Regions from separate parts of the Arthrobacter sp. CG_A4 genome, predicted to be linked through region 3. Evidence: riboswitches for the same ligand, from Rfam matches in the RefSeq annotation. Region 3 holds a riboswitch; each other region holds the start of a gene.

Region 1 (5,148 bases), on a different contig from region 3:
GGCGCTGAACTACGACGCGCTGTTCCTGCGCCGGCACGGCTATGACCCCGCCGCCGAGCCGCTGGAAACGGACTTCGCCGCCGACGCCGCCATCGTCCTGGGCGCCCTGGCCGACGACGGCCGCGGCGAGGCCGGCGGCCACGTGGTGGCGCATTCCCAGGGTGCCATCTCCGCGATGATGGCCGCCGTCGAACGCCCGGATCTGGTGCACTCATTGACGCTGGTGGAACCGGCCTGCCTCTCGCTCACCGCGGAACTTCCGGCGACGGCCGCGCACCGCGCCCTGATGCAGCCGCTTTTCGAGGTCCGCCGGCACCTCAGCGATGAGGACTTCCACCGCGAGTTCGTCCGCCGGGTGTTCGCGGCCCACACTCCGGCGCAGGCAACGCTTGGTTCCCCGGACCCGGAAGACCAGCGGGAGGCCCGCCGGCTGCGGCTGCAGGCGCCGCCCTGGGAAGCCCCGCTGCAGATCGTCCCCGGCGTGCCCACCCTGGTCCTGACCGGCGGCTGGGAACCGCTGTATGAAGAGATCGCCGGCTACCTGCGGGAAACCGGTGCCCTGCACCGCACCGCGGCGGGCGGGCACCGGCCCCAGGACTCTGCAGAGGGAAACCGGCTCATCCGGGCGTTCATCGCCGGGGTCAGCCGGCACCAGCACGCCCAGGCGTCCTAGACTGCCGGGGGTTCTAAACGGCCGGGGGTCCGCCCACGGAAGGCTCCGGCAAATAGACCTTGCCGCCGGAGGCCAGGAACTCTTTGCTCTTCTCCCGCATCCCTGCGGCCATTCCGGCGAGGGCCGCTTGGGAGTCCGCTGAGCCGAATTCGTCCCGGATGTCCTGGCTGATCCGCATCGAACAGAACTTCGGCCCGCACATGGAGCAGAAGTGCGCCGTCTTGGCCGGTTCCGCCGGGAGCGTCTCGTCGTGGAACGACTCGGCCGTGACCGGGTCCAGCGACAGCGCGAACTGGTCCCGCCAGCGGAATTCGAAGCGGGCCCTGGACAGGGCATCGTCACGTTCGTGGGCGCCGGGGTGGCCCTTGGCGAGATCGGCTGCATGGGCCGCGATCTTGTACGTGATCACGCCGGTCTTCACATCGTCCTTGTTGGGCAGTCCGAGGTGTTCCTTGGGTGTCACGTAGCACAGCATCGCGGTGCCGTAGCGGGCAATCTCCGTGGCGCCGATCGCCGAGGTGATGTGGTCGTAGCCCGGCGCGATGTCGGTGACCAGCGGCCCCAGCGTGTAGAAGGGGGCGCCCTTGCAGAGTGCCTGCTGGCGTTCCACGTTTTCCCGGACGAGGTGGAGCGGTACGTGTCCGGGGCCCTCCACCATGACCTGCACGTCATACTCCCAGGCACGTTGCGTGAGCTCGGCCAGGGTGTCCAGCTCGGCGAACTGGGCAGCATCGTTCGCGTCCGCCGTCGCCCCCGGCCGCAGCCCGTCCCCGAGCGAAAACGCGACATCGTAGCGGGCAAAGATTTCGCACAGCTCACCGAAGTGGGTGTAGAGGAAGTTCTCCTGGTGGTGGGCCAGGCACCAGCCCGCCATGATCGCGCCGCCGCGGGAGACAATTCCGGTGACCCGGTTGGCCGTCAGCGGCACATAGCGCAGCAAAACACCGGCGTGGATGGTCATGTAGTCCACCCCCTGCTCGCACTGCTCGATCACGGTGTCCCGGAAGATCTCCCACGTGAGGGCATTGGCCTCGCCGTTGACCTTCTCCAGCGCCTGGTAGACCGGCACCGTGCCGATGGGCACGGGAGAGTTGCGGATGATCCATTCCCGGGTGGTGTGGATGTCGTCCCCGGTGGAAAGATCCATCACCGTGTCCGCACCCCACTGCGTGGCCCACTGGAGCTTGTCGACTTCCTCCGCGATGGAGCTGGTCACGGCCGAGTTGCCGATGTTGGCGTTGATCTTCACCAGGAAGGCTTTGCCGATAATCATCGGCTCGGATTCGGGATGGTTGACGTTGCTGGGAATGATGGCGCGCCCCGCCGCCAGTTCGGAGCGGACCAGTTCGACGTCGCAGTTCTCCCGCAGCGCGACGAACCGCATCTCAGGCGTGACGACGCCGTTGCGGGCATAGTGCATCTGGGTCACCGTCCGGCCGTCGACGGCGCGGCGCGGGACCGGGCGGGTGCCCTGCCACTCGGCCGACGCGGCGCCCCGGCGCACGGCCGACTTTCCGTCGTCGAGCAGGGTCCGTTCCCGGCCGGTGTAGGGTCCGGTGTCCGCCCTGGCCTCGATCCAGGGGCCGCGAAACGGCTCCAGCCCCCGGACCGGATCGCTCCCAGGACCAGCGGTGCGGTACACCCGGAACGGCGGATTCGCTACGCCGCCCGGTGAATCCGCCAGCTCGATTTCCGTCACCGGGACGCGGATGCCGTGCCCGTCATCCGTGGTAAACGCCAGAGAGCGGGATTTCAGCGACTGGGTGTGGGCCGTGGGCTGACATTGGCCCGGCTGATTTTGGACGGGGCTGTGCTGTGTCAAATGCGTATTCACGGAAATACTCACTTCCTTCGCCGGCATTACCCGGACAGGTTCAACGGTCGCAAGCTGCTTCAGCCCGATCTCAGCCCCTGCAAGGGCACCCGTGTGGTCGTAGACGAAGCTATCACAGGGCTTCGGCGCCCGGCCGCGTGTGACGGCGCCGAGGGAGGCCGCGGTGCTAGCGTGGCATCGTGACTCAACCCAGGGCCTTGCCCCGCGTCAGGACGGCGACGCCGGAAGACCTCGCGGCGCTGCCGGTTCTCGAGGCAGCGGCCGACCGTCTCCTCGCAGCGGAGTTAGCGCACCACGTGCTTCCGGCCCCGGAGCTGGCGACGCCGATTGAGCCGCTTTTTATGCTGGTCGCCGGAAACCCGCCCGTGGGTTTCGCCGGTGTTGACGAAGTCGGCGGCCAGGCGCATTTGGAACAACTTTCGGTGCATCCCGACTTTGCCGGGCGCGGGATCGGACGGTCCCTTGTTGAGGCGGCCATCGACGCGGCGAGGGGCCGTGGCTATAGGGCGATGTCGCTTTGCACTTTTGCGGACGTTCCGTTCAACGCTCCGTTTTACGCGAGCTGCGGCTTCAAGGAAGTTGCCCAGCCAGGGAAGGGGCTGGCGGCACTGCGTACCCGCGAGGCGAAGCTGGGGCTGGATGCCCTGGGCCGGCGGATCGCGATGCGGATACGGCTTTAAGCTTTAGGCCATGACCAGCAGGCCACCACGGATCGGAACGCCGGAACCCTCCTCGGACGCCGCGCCGGCGGCCCCGCAGTAGCCTGGCCACGCTGCACCAGCTCAAGCACATCGTGCTGCGCGGAGAACCGGTCCGCCAGGAACAGAAGCGGGCCCAGGAATAAATTGAAGCTTCAAGTAATTATCCTTGTCATAGGTCATCGAAGGTCGATGGCCGCCTAAGCACCGGAGCGATCACATGACTGCAGCAGCCAGCACCCGGGATCTTCTTCCCGCCGAACTCACCATGGGCACCGTGATGCTCAAGGTCGGCGACCTGTTGCTCATGACGGACTACTACCAGCGCGCCCTCGGCCTGGACATCGTGGCCGAGCAGGACGGCGGACTGTACCTCGGACGCCGGCAGAAGCCGCTGGTCCACCTCGCCCCGGCGCCCGGGCTCAGCGTCCCGTCCCGCGGCGAAGCCGGCCTCTTCCACACTGCGCTGCTGTTCGAGGACCAGCCTTCTCTGGCCGCAACCGTCGCCACCGCCGCCCAGTACGAGCCCCAGTCCTTCACCGGCAGCGCGGACCACCTCGTAAGCGAGGCCTTCTATTTCACCGATCCCGAAGGAAACGGGATCGAGCTGTACTGGGACCGTCCCCGCGATGCGTGGTCCTGGGACGGCAGGAACGTGGTCATGGACAGCCTGGCCCTCCCGCCGCAGCGCTACCTCGACGAGTTCCTCACCGAGGAATCCGTGGCCGGGCAGCGCAACGCCGACGCCGGCATCGGCCACGTCCACCTGCAGGTGGGCGACGTCCAGTCAGCCCAGGACTTCTACGTCGGAACCCTCGGGTTCGAAAAGACGGCGGGCTGGCATGGGCAGGCGCTGTTCGTCTCGGCCGGCGGCTACCACCACCACATGGCCATGAACGTCTGGAACAGCCGCGGCGCCGGACCCCGACGGGACACCCTGGGCCTCGGCGAGGTGCTGATCGAGGTGCCGGCCGGCGACGATGTGGGCGCCCTCGCCGACCGCCTCAAGACCGCGGGAGTGGAGTCCCACCACACCGGCGCCGAACTGCGTTTTGAGGACCCGTGGCGCAACCGCATCCGCGTGGCCGTTCGCTGACCCGCCGCGGGAAACCCCGAGTGCGGTTACCCCCGGCCGCAGTTGTCTCTGGGACATGTCCACCGCGTGCGGCCGGGACTGGACATAGCGGCTGTATGTCCATTGCTCAGGGTGAGGAGAGGACATGCCCATTTTTCGCCGACGACGCCGCTGGGCATGTCCAGTCCTCGGCGGGGCAGGGCTGGAGCGACTAGGCTGAAGCGACGCCGAAAACAGCGGACCAGCGCCGCCGAACATAAGGACGAGATCCATGGGATTCACCGAAATCTTTGTCGCCACCCACGATGAAGCCCTCAAGCGCGCAGCCGCCCTCGACGGCGGGGGTGCCGCCGGGGAGGGGTCCGTCCGGATCCCGGACATCAGTGACTTCGAAGTCGAGCGGCTGGGTGACCTGGCCGGGACCGCCGTCCACGCCGCCGGTGCCGACTACGAGCTCGCGATGGTGGATGTGGCGAGCGACTCCCTGCTCGGCGTCCCGCCGGCTATGCTCCGGGCCCTCGCCGATCTCCTCAGCTACGAGACCGAAGGTGAAGGTGACGTCCTGGCGGACGTGGCTGAAAGCTGGGCCGCCGAGGAAGACATGCCCTTCGGTGCGGACCAGGCCGCCCGCTACGTCCGGCAGCTCGCCGAACTTGCTGCCGGCGTCGATCCCGCCACCAAATCCGGGCTCTATGTCTGGACGTCCTGACAGGCCGTAAGGCGGCAAAATGGCGAGGCTGCGGGTGTCAAGTCGAAATCCCCGCGCTGATCTGGCACAATGGACGGGTACTTGATCTGCGTGGCCCCTCTCTCCGCGTCCGGATCTTGTCCTTTTAGAACCCCCTAGTATGGCCCGCCCCACGGGTGC
Region 2 (5,148 bases), on a different contig from region 3:
CGGATCGCTGTGACCGAGTTCCAGCACTACGAACTGGTCAGCGCACGGCTGGAGGAACTGGGCCTCGACGCGGAGGCCGCCATGCTGCCCTTCCAGCCGTCCGTGGACCACTTCCACGAGCGCACGCGCCCGGCAGACTGGTTCGAATCGCTGATGAAGGCCTACGTAATAGACACGGTCTCCGCCGATTTCTACCGCGCCGTGTCGCGCCACGTCGACGGCTCGACCCGGGAGCTGGTGGAGCGGATCCAGTCCGATGAAGCGGCGACGGCGGTGCTGCGCGAGCTCCTCCGGGCGGCCCTGGACGATGACCCACGGCTGGCGTCGCGGCTGGCACTGTGGGCGAGGCGGCTGTTGGGGGAGGCCCTGACCCAGGCTCAGCGGGTGAGCGCCGGGCTTACGTTCCTCGGCGGCCTGATCGGCGTGGACGAGGAACAGTCAGAGGAACAGATCCGCGGGCTGAGGGCCGAACTCGCGGCCGGGCACTCGCACCGGATGAAGCGGCTGGGGTTGACCGGCTAGGTCCCTATCAGGACTCTGCCCCGAGAGGCCAGGCTCAGGCCTCCGCGGCGTCGAGCGCGTCGAGCAGGGCGCGGGCGGCGTCCGCGGGGTCGTCGGCCTCGGTGATCGCCCGGACCACGACGACCCGGCGGGCGCCGGCCTCCAGCACCTGCTCCACATTGCCCAGGTCGATGCCGCCGATCGCGAACCACGGCACGGTTCCGTTGGCGGCGCCGTTGGCCCCGCCGTCGTCCGTGCCGTCGTTTCCGGACCGGGTCCGGCGGGTGGTCTCGGCGGCGTACCGCACCAGATCCAGCCCGACGGCGGCGCGCCCCGGCTTCGTGGGGGTGGCCCACACGGGTCCCACGCAGAAGTAGTCCGGCCTGCCGCGGCCGGGGGAGGCCGCTATCGCGGCGTCCACCTGGTCGGGGCTGTGCGTGGAGAGCCCGATCACGGCGCCCTCGCCGAGGAAGGTCCGGGCGGCCGCAAGCGGGAGGTCCTTCTGCCCGATGTGGAATACCGGCGCCGCCGACAGCGATGCAATGTCCGCCCGGTCATTGACCGCCCAGAGCCGGCCATGACGGTGGGCGGCCTGGTTCAGCACCTCCAGGAGTTCCAGTTCCTCGGCCGCCTCGATGGACTTGTCGCGCAGCTGGATGATGTCGACGCCGCCGGCAAAGGCGGCATCAACGAAGGCTGCAAAGTCGCCGCGGTCCTTGCGGGCGTCGGTGCACAGGTACAGGCGGGCGGTGGTGTGGACGGCATCCTTGCTCATGCTCCCAGACTAGTAGTCGTTTTCGCTGGTTCGTCGGGGAAGGCACCGGGCGGGGGACATGCCCATCTTTCGCACCCGGGACTGGGCATGATGGCACTATGCCCATCCGCTGACCCCGGCGCGGGGCATGTCCCTTCGGGCCGGTGTCCATTCCAGCGGGACATGCTCATTCTTTTCGCCGGGGACTGGGCACAATGACACTATGTCCATCCGCTGGCCCCGGCGCGGGGCATGTCCCTGAGCCCGGACGCGTCAGCGCGCTCGGACCTCCGACGAACTAACGAAAATGCCCACCACTTCCCCTACACTGGGGCCATACCGCGGGAGCCCGCCGCAACCGACCGCCACTGGCGTTCGGCGCCGGAGGGGCTGAGAGGGCGTCAGAGCCGACCGCTTGACCTGATCCGGCTAGTACCGGCGTAGGGAAGGAATCCTTGATGGGCACACCATCCGCCTCAGTTGCTTTAGTGCCTGACGACGCCGGTCATGACGCCACGGCCGGGAATTTTTACGACGTTGCCGTGATCGGCGGCGGCGTGGTGGGCCACGGCATCGCCTGGGCCGCGAGGCAATCGGGCCGGTCCGTCGCCCTGATCGACGACGCCCCCGGCAGCGGCGCCAGCTTCGCCGCCGCGGGCATGCTCGCCCCCGTGAGCGAACTCCACTACCGGGAGGAAGGCCTCCTGGAACTCATGCTCGAGTCCTCCCGCCTGTGGCCTGGCTTCGCCGCCGGACTCGACGGCAGCGCCGGGAACCCTGGGGACCCCGGGGACCCCGGTCTCCCCGGGGGAATCCGGCAAACCGGAACGGGCACCGGCTACCTCACGACGTCGACCCTTGTCATTGGGGCCGACGCCGCCGACCGCCGGGCGCTCACGGACCTCCGGACCGTGCAGCAGTCCTGCGGACTGACCGTGGAGCAGTTGACCGTCCGCGGGGCGCGCGGACGCGAACCGCTGCTCAGCCCGGGGATCTCCTGCGCGTTCGACATCCGCGCCGACCATCAGGTGGACCCGCGCCGGCTGCTTGCCCGGATCGCGGCGCTGCTGGCGGCAGACAGCCGGTACTCCGCTGTTCCCCGCCGCGCCGCAGGGCTGCTCTGGGAGGGCGGACGCGTCAGCGGAGTCGGTTTGGCCGGCGGCGGGACGGTCCGGGCAGAGGAAACGGTCGTGGCAAACGGGCTCGGCGCCGCCGGGCTGGCCGGACTGCCTGCCGGGCTGAACCTTCCGCTCCGGCCGGTCCACGGAGACATCCTCCGGCTCCGGGTGCCCGCCCACCTGCGGCCGCTGCTGGGCTCGACAGTGCGCGGCCTGGTCCGCGGGGTGCCGGTCTACATTGTCCCGCGGGAGGATGGCACTGTGGTGATCGGGGCGACCCAGCGTGAGGACGCTCCCGCCGATGGGGGCTCCGCAGGCGACGCCGTCTCCGCCGGGGGCGTCTACCAGCTGCTGCGGGACGCGCAGCAACTACTCCCCGCCGTTGCCGAACTGGAGCTGCTAGAGGCTACCGCCAGGGCACGGCCCGGGACGCCGGACAACGCTCCGCTGCTGGGCCGGGTGCGGGACCGGGCCCCGGACCGGGACGTCGGAGGCCTGATTATCGCCACCGGATTCTTCCGGCACGGCATCCTGCTGACCCCCGCGGCCGCAGAGATCTGCCGGCAACTGCTGGACGGCACCGCCGATCCGCGCTGGGCGCACTTCCGGCCCGACCGGTTCTCCGCCGGCTCCCCAACAACCAGCCCCCGCGACACCCGCACCCAAGACACCCGCCCCCGCCCAGAGCACAGCAAGGAAACGGTATGAACATCAGACTCAACGGAACGGAGCACAAGCTCCCCGACGGCGCCTCCGTCAGCACCCTGGTCAGCCGGGTCACTGGCCGGAATTTGGCCCCGAACGGCCAGTCCGCGGATGGCAGGAAGCTCGGTGTCGCGGTGGCCCGCAACGCCGAGGTGGTGCCCCGCAGCCAGTGGCACGGCACGGCGCTCGCCGACGGCGACGACGTCGAGCTGGTCACGGCGGTACAGGGAGGATGAGGAACATGGAAGCAACCACCCGTCCAGCGGCCCCGGGAGCATCCGCGGGCATCAACGATCCGTTCACGGTGGACGGCGTGCAGCTGGGATCGCGGCTGATCATGGGCACCGGCGGGGCGCCGAGCCTGGCAGGCCTCGGGGCCGCGCTCCTGGCGTCCGGCACGGAACTGACCACGGTGGCCATGCGCCGCTACTCGCCCGCCGAGGCCGGCTCGCTGTTCCAGCTGCTCGTGGACCGGAACATCCGGGTGCTGCCGAACACTGCGGGCTGCTTCACCGCCAGGGACGCCGTGCTGACCGCCGAGCTGGCCCGCGAGGCGCTGGAAACGGACTGGGTGAAGCTGGAGGTGATCGCCGACGAGAACACCCTGCTGCCGGATGCCGTGGAACTGGTGGACGCCGCTGAGCAGCTCGTAGGCCGCGGCTTCAAGGTTTTTGCGTACACCAACGACGACCCCGTGCTGGCCCTGCGGCTGGAGAACCTCGGCGCCACCGCCGTGATGCCGCTCGGCGCGCCGATCGGCACCGGGCTGGGCATCCTCAACCCGCACAACATCGAGCTGATCGTCTCTCGCGCTTCCGTTCCCGTGGTCCTGGACGCCGGAATCGGGACCGCCTCGGATGCCGCCCTGGCCATGGAACTCGGCTGTGATGCCGTGCTGCTGGCCACTGCGGTGACCCGGGCACAGAATCCGGCGCTGATGGGGGAGGCCTTCAAGCATGCGGTGATCGCCGGTAGGCTGGCGAAAAAGGCCGGCAGGATCCCGCGCCGGGAGCACGCGCTGGCGTCATCTGCCATGGAAGGCCGGGCCGAGCTACTTTAGGAATTCTCTGCCCGGGCCGGCAGATCCGGACCAGCGAAGGAGCCGTTATGGCAGCCACGGACGATGTTCTCAGCCGAAGCCGGATCGATGCCGCCCTGGCGGGCCTGCCGGACTGGAGGTACCGCCTCGGCGGGTTGGTGACGGTCTACAAGGCGCCGACGCCGGCTGCCGCGCTCGAGTTGATCGCCGCCGTCGGACGCGTGGCCGACGAACAAAACCACCACCCCGACCTGGACTGGCGCTACACCAGGGTGTTCCTTCGGTACAGCTCGCACGACGCCGGAGACGAAGTTACGCCGCGGGACGTCGCCGCCGCGGGCGCGGCCAGCGCGGCGGCAGCGGGGCTCGGCGCCGCCGCGGAGCCGGGCCTGTACCGGACCGTGGAGGTAGCCATCGATTCTGCGGATCCGGCGGCGATTGCCGGGCTCTGGCGGGTGGCCCTCGGCTACCGCAAGGGCAGGTACGGCAGTCTCGTTGACCCGTTCGGGCGCGGCCCGGCCCTCTGGTTCCAGCAGACCTCCGCGCCCAACGCCAACCGGCTTCACCTCGACGTCCACCGCAGCGCGGCGGAGTCCGGGCCTGTGCTGGAGAAGACGGCAGCCACCGGGGCGTTAATGAACCGTGACCACGCACCCGGCTGGGTGGTGGTCACGGATGTGCAGGGCAACCGGTTCTGCCTCGCCACCGAGGAGGGCCACGGACCGGACCTGCCGTCGGGATAGACCCCAGGCAGTTCGATGGCCGGACCCGGTTAGAGGCGCAGGATGGCGGTGAGCCGGGCGGTATCCTGGCTGGTGCGGTGCTTGCCGAGGTACAGGACCGCCGCAGCGCCGGCGCCGGTGCCCAGCGCCATCGGCAGGATCCACGGGATCCAGGTCAGCCCCGGCTGGTAGCCAAGACCGGCCGCCATGAGGATGATCCAGCTCAGCATGCCGACGGCAAGGGCGACTCCGGCGGGCATGCTGATGCCGTACTTGGCGTGCCGTTTGTCATTGGCCCAGACCACGAAC
Region 3 (5,148 bases):
CGGCAGAGAAGAAGCCCGTGCGACGCCGCGCCAGCCGCGCCAAGGCAGCCATCCCCGCAGCCGAGGAAGTCGCAGCTGCCGCCCCAGCCCCCGTCCCCGCAACCGAGGTAGCCGCCGCCGCCCCCGTAACAGCAGACCCAGCCGCCACCGCAACAGCCACCCCTGCAACAGCCACCCCTGCAACAGCAGCCCCCGACGCCGAGGAGGCAGAAGCTGCGCCGGCCGAATCGCCGTCGGCAGCCTCCTCGCTCTTCCTGGAGCCCGGTGCCGTCACCTCGATGATCTTCCAGGCCCCGGACCTGACCGCCGCCGTCCGTCCGGCACCGGCCGCCGCGGAGGAAGCCGAAGACGAAGAAGGCGAGGAAGGCGAAGATGGCGACGGCCGCCGCCGTCGCCGCAGCCGTGGCCGTCGTGGCCGCAGTCGCACCGCCGAGACCGGGACTGAGACCGAGACCGAGACCGACGGGGAAGGCGAAGGCGACGGTGCCACCGGGGAAGCCGAAGACGGTTCCGAGGAGACGCTGGCCGACGGCGTGACGTCCCGCCGCCGCCGCCGCCGTCGCCGCGGTGACCAGGACCTGGAACTGACCGGCGGGGAGGATGACGATCCGCCCAACACGGTGACCCGTGTCCGTGCGCCCCGCGCGGCCAGCGAGGCTCCGGTCAACAACCGGGTCACCTCACTCAAGGGCTCCACCCGCCTCGAGGCCAAGAAGCAGCGCCGCCGCGAATCCCGCGATACCGGCCGACGCCGCACCGTCATCACCGAGGCGGAGTTCCTGGCCCGCCGCGAGTCCGTGGACCGCCAGATGATCGTCCGCCAGCGCGACGACAGAATCCAGATCGGCGTCCTGGAAGACGGTGTCCTGGCCGAGCACTTCGTCTCCAAAACCCAGCAGGACTCCCTGATCGGCAACGTCTACCTGGGCAGGGTCCAGAACGTGCTGCCCTCCATGGAAGCCGCTTTCGTTGACATCGGACGCGGCCGCAACGCCGTGCTCTACGCCGGTGAGGTGAACTGGGAATCCGTCAACCTCGCAGGCAAGCAGCGCCGGATCGAGAATGCGCTGAAGTCCGGCGACTCCGTCCTGGTCCAGGTCACCAAGGATCCGGTGGGCCACAAGGGCGCCCGGCTCACGAGCCAGATCTCATTGCCCGGCCGCTACCTCGTGTACGTGCCCGGCGGTTCCATGACCGGCATCTCCCGCAAGCTGCCCGACGTCGAACGCAACCGCCTCAAACGGATCCTCAAGGACCGCCTGCCGGAGGATGCGGGCGTCATTGTCCGCACCGCGGCCGAGGGTGCGTCCGAGGAAGAGCTCACGCACGACATCAACCGCCTCCGTGCGCAGTGGGAAGGGATCGAGAGCCAGTCGACGTCGTCCAAGATGCTCGCCCCTGAACTGCTCTACGGCGAACCCGACCTGACCATCAAGGTGGTCCGGGACGTCTTCAATGAGGACTTCTCCAAGCTGATCGTCTCCGGCGAGGAAGCCTGGGACACCATCGAGGCCTACGTCACGTACGTGGCTCCGGACCTCGTGGGCCGGCTCGAGAAGTGGACCAAGGACACGGATATCTTCGCGGCCTGGCGCATCGACGAGCAGATCCACAAGGCACTGGACCGCAAGGTCTTCCTGCCCTCCGGCGGGTCTCTCGTGATCGATCGCACCGAAGCCATGACCGTGGTGGACGTCAACACCGGCAAGTTCACCGGCAGCGGCGGCAACCTGGAGGAAACCGTCACCAAGAACAACCTGGAAGCAGCAGAGGAAGTCATCCGGCAGCTCCGGCTCCGCGACATCGGCGGCATCATCGTCATCGACTTCATCGACATGGTGCTCGAGTCCAACCGCGATCTCGTGCTGCGCCGCATGGTGGAGTGCCTGGGCCGTGACCGGACCAAGCACCAGGTGGCGGAGGTGACCTCGCTGGGCCTCGTGCAGATGACGCGCAAGCGGATGGGCACCGGGCTGCTGGAAGTCTTCGGCGAACAGTGCGAAACCTGCGATGGCCGCGGCATTGTCACCCACGACGAGCCGGTGGAGCACCGCCGGGCCAACACGGTTGCCGCCGAGCACTACGTCCCGCGGGCCGAGAGCCAGCCCGCGGCACGGACCGAGCGCAAGGGCCGCCGCCGCGGCCGGGGCGGCCAGGGCACCGAGGACCAGTCCGCCCAGGCACCAGTCCATGCCGAGCCCACCGAGGCCGAGCGCCACGCCAAGGCCGAAACAACCCGCGCCGCCCTGGCGAATATTGCCGCAGCGGCGCACGCCTCCCACCTGCACGACGGCGACGCCGACGCCGGAACCCGCCAGGCCGACGCCGAGGCGCGTCGGGCCGCCGTCGACGCCGTCGCGCAGTTCGCCGCCACGGAGGAAGCTGCCGGACGGCCCGCTGCCGTGCTGACCTTCGGTGGCGAGCAAGTCGCCCTGCCGTTCGTCGAGCACGCGGACGAGTCCCCGGCAACGGCCCTGACCCTGGACCTGCTGACCGAAGCCTTCGCCCAGCTGGGCGAAACCGAGGACAGCACGCCGGCCACAGGCCGAGCAGCTGCGGCGGCTCCGGCCCGTGCCGGCGGCACCGGACCGGGACGTGCCCAGGGGCCGGGTTCCAAGACTGAGGCCGAGACAGAGGCCGGCACGTCCCGAGCACGCCGCGGCCGCCGCAACCGGAGCGCCAGCCGCGCCCAGGGTGCAGCCAACGCGACGTCCGTTGAACACCGTGAGGCCACGGAGCACCGACGGACAGCCACGCAGCCAGCAGCAGGTGGAGTGCACGAGGCCAAGGCTCCGGCCGCCGCACCGGCAGCAGTGAAGCCGGCCGCGAACCAGCCGATCATCCTCGGCGTCGGCGTACCGGCGTCGGAGCTGTAACAGCCCAACACGGCAGCAGCCCAGCACGGCAGCACTTCAGTAGAGCAGCAGGACCGCGGGTGCGGTCCGGACCCGGCGTAGCGATGCGCAGGGTTCGGGCAGCACCCGCGACTTCGTTAACGCGACTTCGTTGGGCGGTACGGCTAGGCTGAAGCACTGACACGGGGTGCCGCGTATCGAGCCGGCTGAGATCCAGACCCGTTGAACCTGTCCGGTTAGCACCGGCGAAGGGATGTCTCTCTTGGCTTCATCCGCCTTTGCAGTCCCCACTTTAGAAGTATCGACTTTTGCGGCCGCACTTCTGCCGCACGCCCAGCGCACCGCCGAGCCCAGGATCCCGCGCGTGCTCGCCATCGCCGGCTCGGACCCCTCCGGCGGGGCAGGCATCCAGGCCGATCTGAAGAGCATTGCGGCGCACGGCGGCTACGGCATGGCGGCGATCACGGCCCTGACCGCCCAGAACACCCGGGGCGTCAGTGCGGTCCACGTCCCGCCGGCGGCGTTCCTGACCGCCCAGCTGGACGCGATCAGCGCGGATATCAGTATCGACGCCGTCAAGATCGGCATGCTGGGGGACACCGACGTGATCGACGCCGTCCACGGCTGGCTCGAAAAGGCGAGGCCCGGCGTCGTGGTCCTGGACCCGGTGATGGTGGCAACAAGCGGTGACCGTCTGCTGCCGGAGTCATCCGGGGCGGCCCTGCACGCGCTGCTCCCCTACGCGGACCTGATCACGCCCAACCTCGCGGAGCTGGCGATCCTGCTCAGGGAACCCGTCGCCGCGGACTGGGACGAGGCCCTGGCTCAGGGCAAGCGGCTCGCCGCACTGGCCGGCACCACGGTCCTTGTGAAGGGAGGCCACCTGGACGGCGGGACCGGCCCGGGGGGAGACGGTGCCGATGGCGGCTGCCCCGATGCGCTCGTCAACACCGGCGGATTGCTGCGCCAGGACGTCGTGGTGGTGCAGGGGGAGAGGGTGCCCACCCGCAACAGCCACGGCACGGGCTGCTCGCTGTCCTCGGCGATCGCCACCGTGCAGGTCCGTGTGGGGGACTGGGAGGCGGCGCTCCGCGAGGTCAAACCGTGGCTGGCGGGTGCGCTGCGCGATTCGGAGCGTCTCGGCGTCGGAAGCGGGAACGGCCCGGTCCACCATTTCCACCATGTGCAGCATCTGACCCAGCACCATGCCGGCCCGCAGCACCACGCGCCGGCGGAGGGCGAGTTCGCCGCCGGCCTCCGTAACAGCGCCGCCGCGGACCTGGAGGCGATCTACGGGCTGGAGTTCATCAAGGCGCTGGCCGACGGCACGCTGCCGGAGAAGGACTTCGCCTACTACTTGGCGCAGGACGCCCGATACCTCAACGGCTATTCCCGCGTGCTGGCCCGGGCGGCGGCCATCGCGCCCACCGAAGCCGAACAACTCTTTTGGGCGCGCTCCGCGCAGAACTGCCTTGAGGTCGAGTCCGGGTTGCACCGGAACTGGCTCAGCACCCGCACGGCAGACCTGCGGCTGGGGCCGGTCACCAAGTCCTATGTGGACCATCTGCTGGCCGCCTCCGTCTCCGGCAGCTACGGAGTGCTGGTGGCCGCCGTCCTGCCGTGCTTCTGGCTCTACGCCGAGGTGGGGGAAACCCTGCACGGACAGTTCCTGGCCGCCGGGGCGCCGGAAGCGCACCCCTACGCCGTGTGGCTGCGGGCCTACGCCAATGAGGAATTTGCCGCCGCGACCCGGCAGGCGATCGCTTACACGGATGCGGCGGCCCGGCTGGCCTCGGGGCATGAGCGGGAGGCCATGGCGCTGGCCTTCCGTCAGTCAGCCGGCTACGAAGTGGAGTTCTTCGACGCGCCGCGGCTGTACGCCTGACCCGGTCTACGGGCCCGGCCTGTACGATAGTCGGGCACGGTACCGGAAGTCGCGGCGGCACCACTCGGTCACTACCAATTGGTCAGTATCAATTGGTCACCGCCAAGTGGCGCCTATCACGAACTACCCGCCGGAACCAGCCTCATTTGCGACCGAAGGCAAAATTAGCGTAGTCTGAATCTTCGGTGCTTACGCCAACACTTGGGTTATGACCTTGAGGACAATCCGTTTCCGTATTGTCCACGGGATAGCTCATGGGTTCCCCCGGGGAACCCACCGGCGTAGAGGCACAGCGTGAGCCGGACCAAGTAACTTGGACCCAGGTTCCGCACGCAAATCTAGTAATAAACGTCGAGAGAAGTGAGTTCCCCAGTGGTGTACGCGATTGTCCGCGCAGGCGGCCGCCAA

The links. Region 3 has a riboswitch for thiamine pyrophosphate ahead of RCH07_RS04280 (bifunctional hydroxymethylpyrimidine kinase/phosphomethylpyrimidine kinase). Riboswitches for the same ligand answer to the same signal wherever they lie in the genome.
Region 1: it holds a riboswitch for thiamine pyrophosphate, as region 3 does, so the genes downstream of both, thiC (phosphomethylpyrimidine synthase ThiC) here and RCH07_RS04280 (bifunctional hydroxymethylpyrimidine kinase/phosphomethylpyrimidine kinase) in region 3, are expected to answer to the same signal.
Region 2: it holds a riboswitch for thiamine pyrophosphate, as region 3 does, so the genes downstream of both, RCH07_RS01765 (FAD-dependent oxidoreductase) here and RCH07_RS04280 (bifunctional hydroxymethylpyrimidine kinase/phosphomethylpyrimidine kinase) in region 3, are expected to answer to the same signal.

What each region holds. Positions count from the first base shown of each region.
Region 1 is NZ_JAXCID010000001.1:35,178-40,325, reverse strand. It holds gene RCH07_RS00220 (alpha/beta fold hydrolase) at 1-673, shown strand, start outside; gene thiC (phosphomethylpyrimidine synthase ThiC) at 687-2,507, opposite strand; TPP riboswitch at 2,503-2,610, opposite strand; gene RCH07_RS00210 (GNAT family N-acetyltransferase) at 2,687-3,187, shown strand; gene RCH07_RS00205 (VOC family protein) at 3,426-4,301, shown strand; gene RCH07_RS00200 (hypothetical protein) at 4,552-4,989, shown strand.
Region 2 is NZ_JAXCID010000002.1:100,369-105,516, reverse strand. It holds gene RCH07_RS01775 (ferritin-like fold-containing protein) at 1-522, shown strand, start outside; gene RCH07_RS01770 (thiamine phosphate synthase) at 557-1,276, opposite strand; TPP riboswitch at 1,587-1,720, shown strand; gene RCH07_RS01765 (FAD-dependent oxidoreductase) at 1,714-3,081, shown strand; gene thiS (sulfur carrier protein ThiS) at 3,078-3,314, shown strand; gene RCH07_RS01755 (thiazole synthase) at 3,320-4,138, shown strand; gene RCH07_RS01750 (4a-hydroxytetrahydrobiopterin dehydratase) at 4,186-4,860, shown strand; gene RCH07_RS01745 (hypothetical protein) at 4,890-5,148, opposite strand, start outside.
Region 3 is NZ_JAXCID010000006.1:69,537-74,684, reverse strand. It holds gene RCH07_RS04285 (Rne/Rng family ribonuclease) at 1-2,876, shown strand, start outside; TPP riboswitch at 3,029-3,126, shown strand; gene RCH07_RS04280 (bifunctional hydroxymethylpyrimidine kinase/phosphomethylpyrimidine kinase) at 3,109-4,740, shown strand; gene rplU (50S ribosomal protein L21) at 5,113-5,148, shown strand, end outside.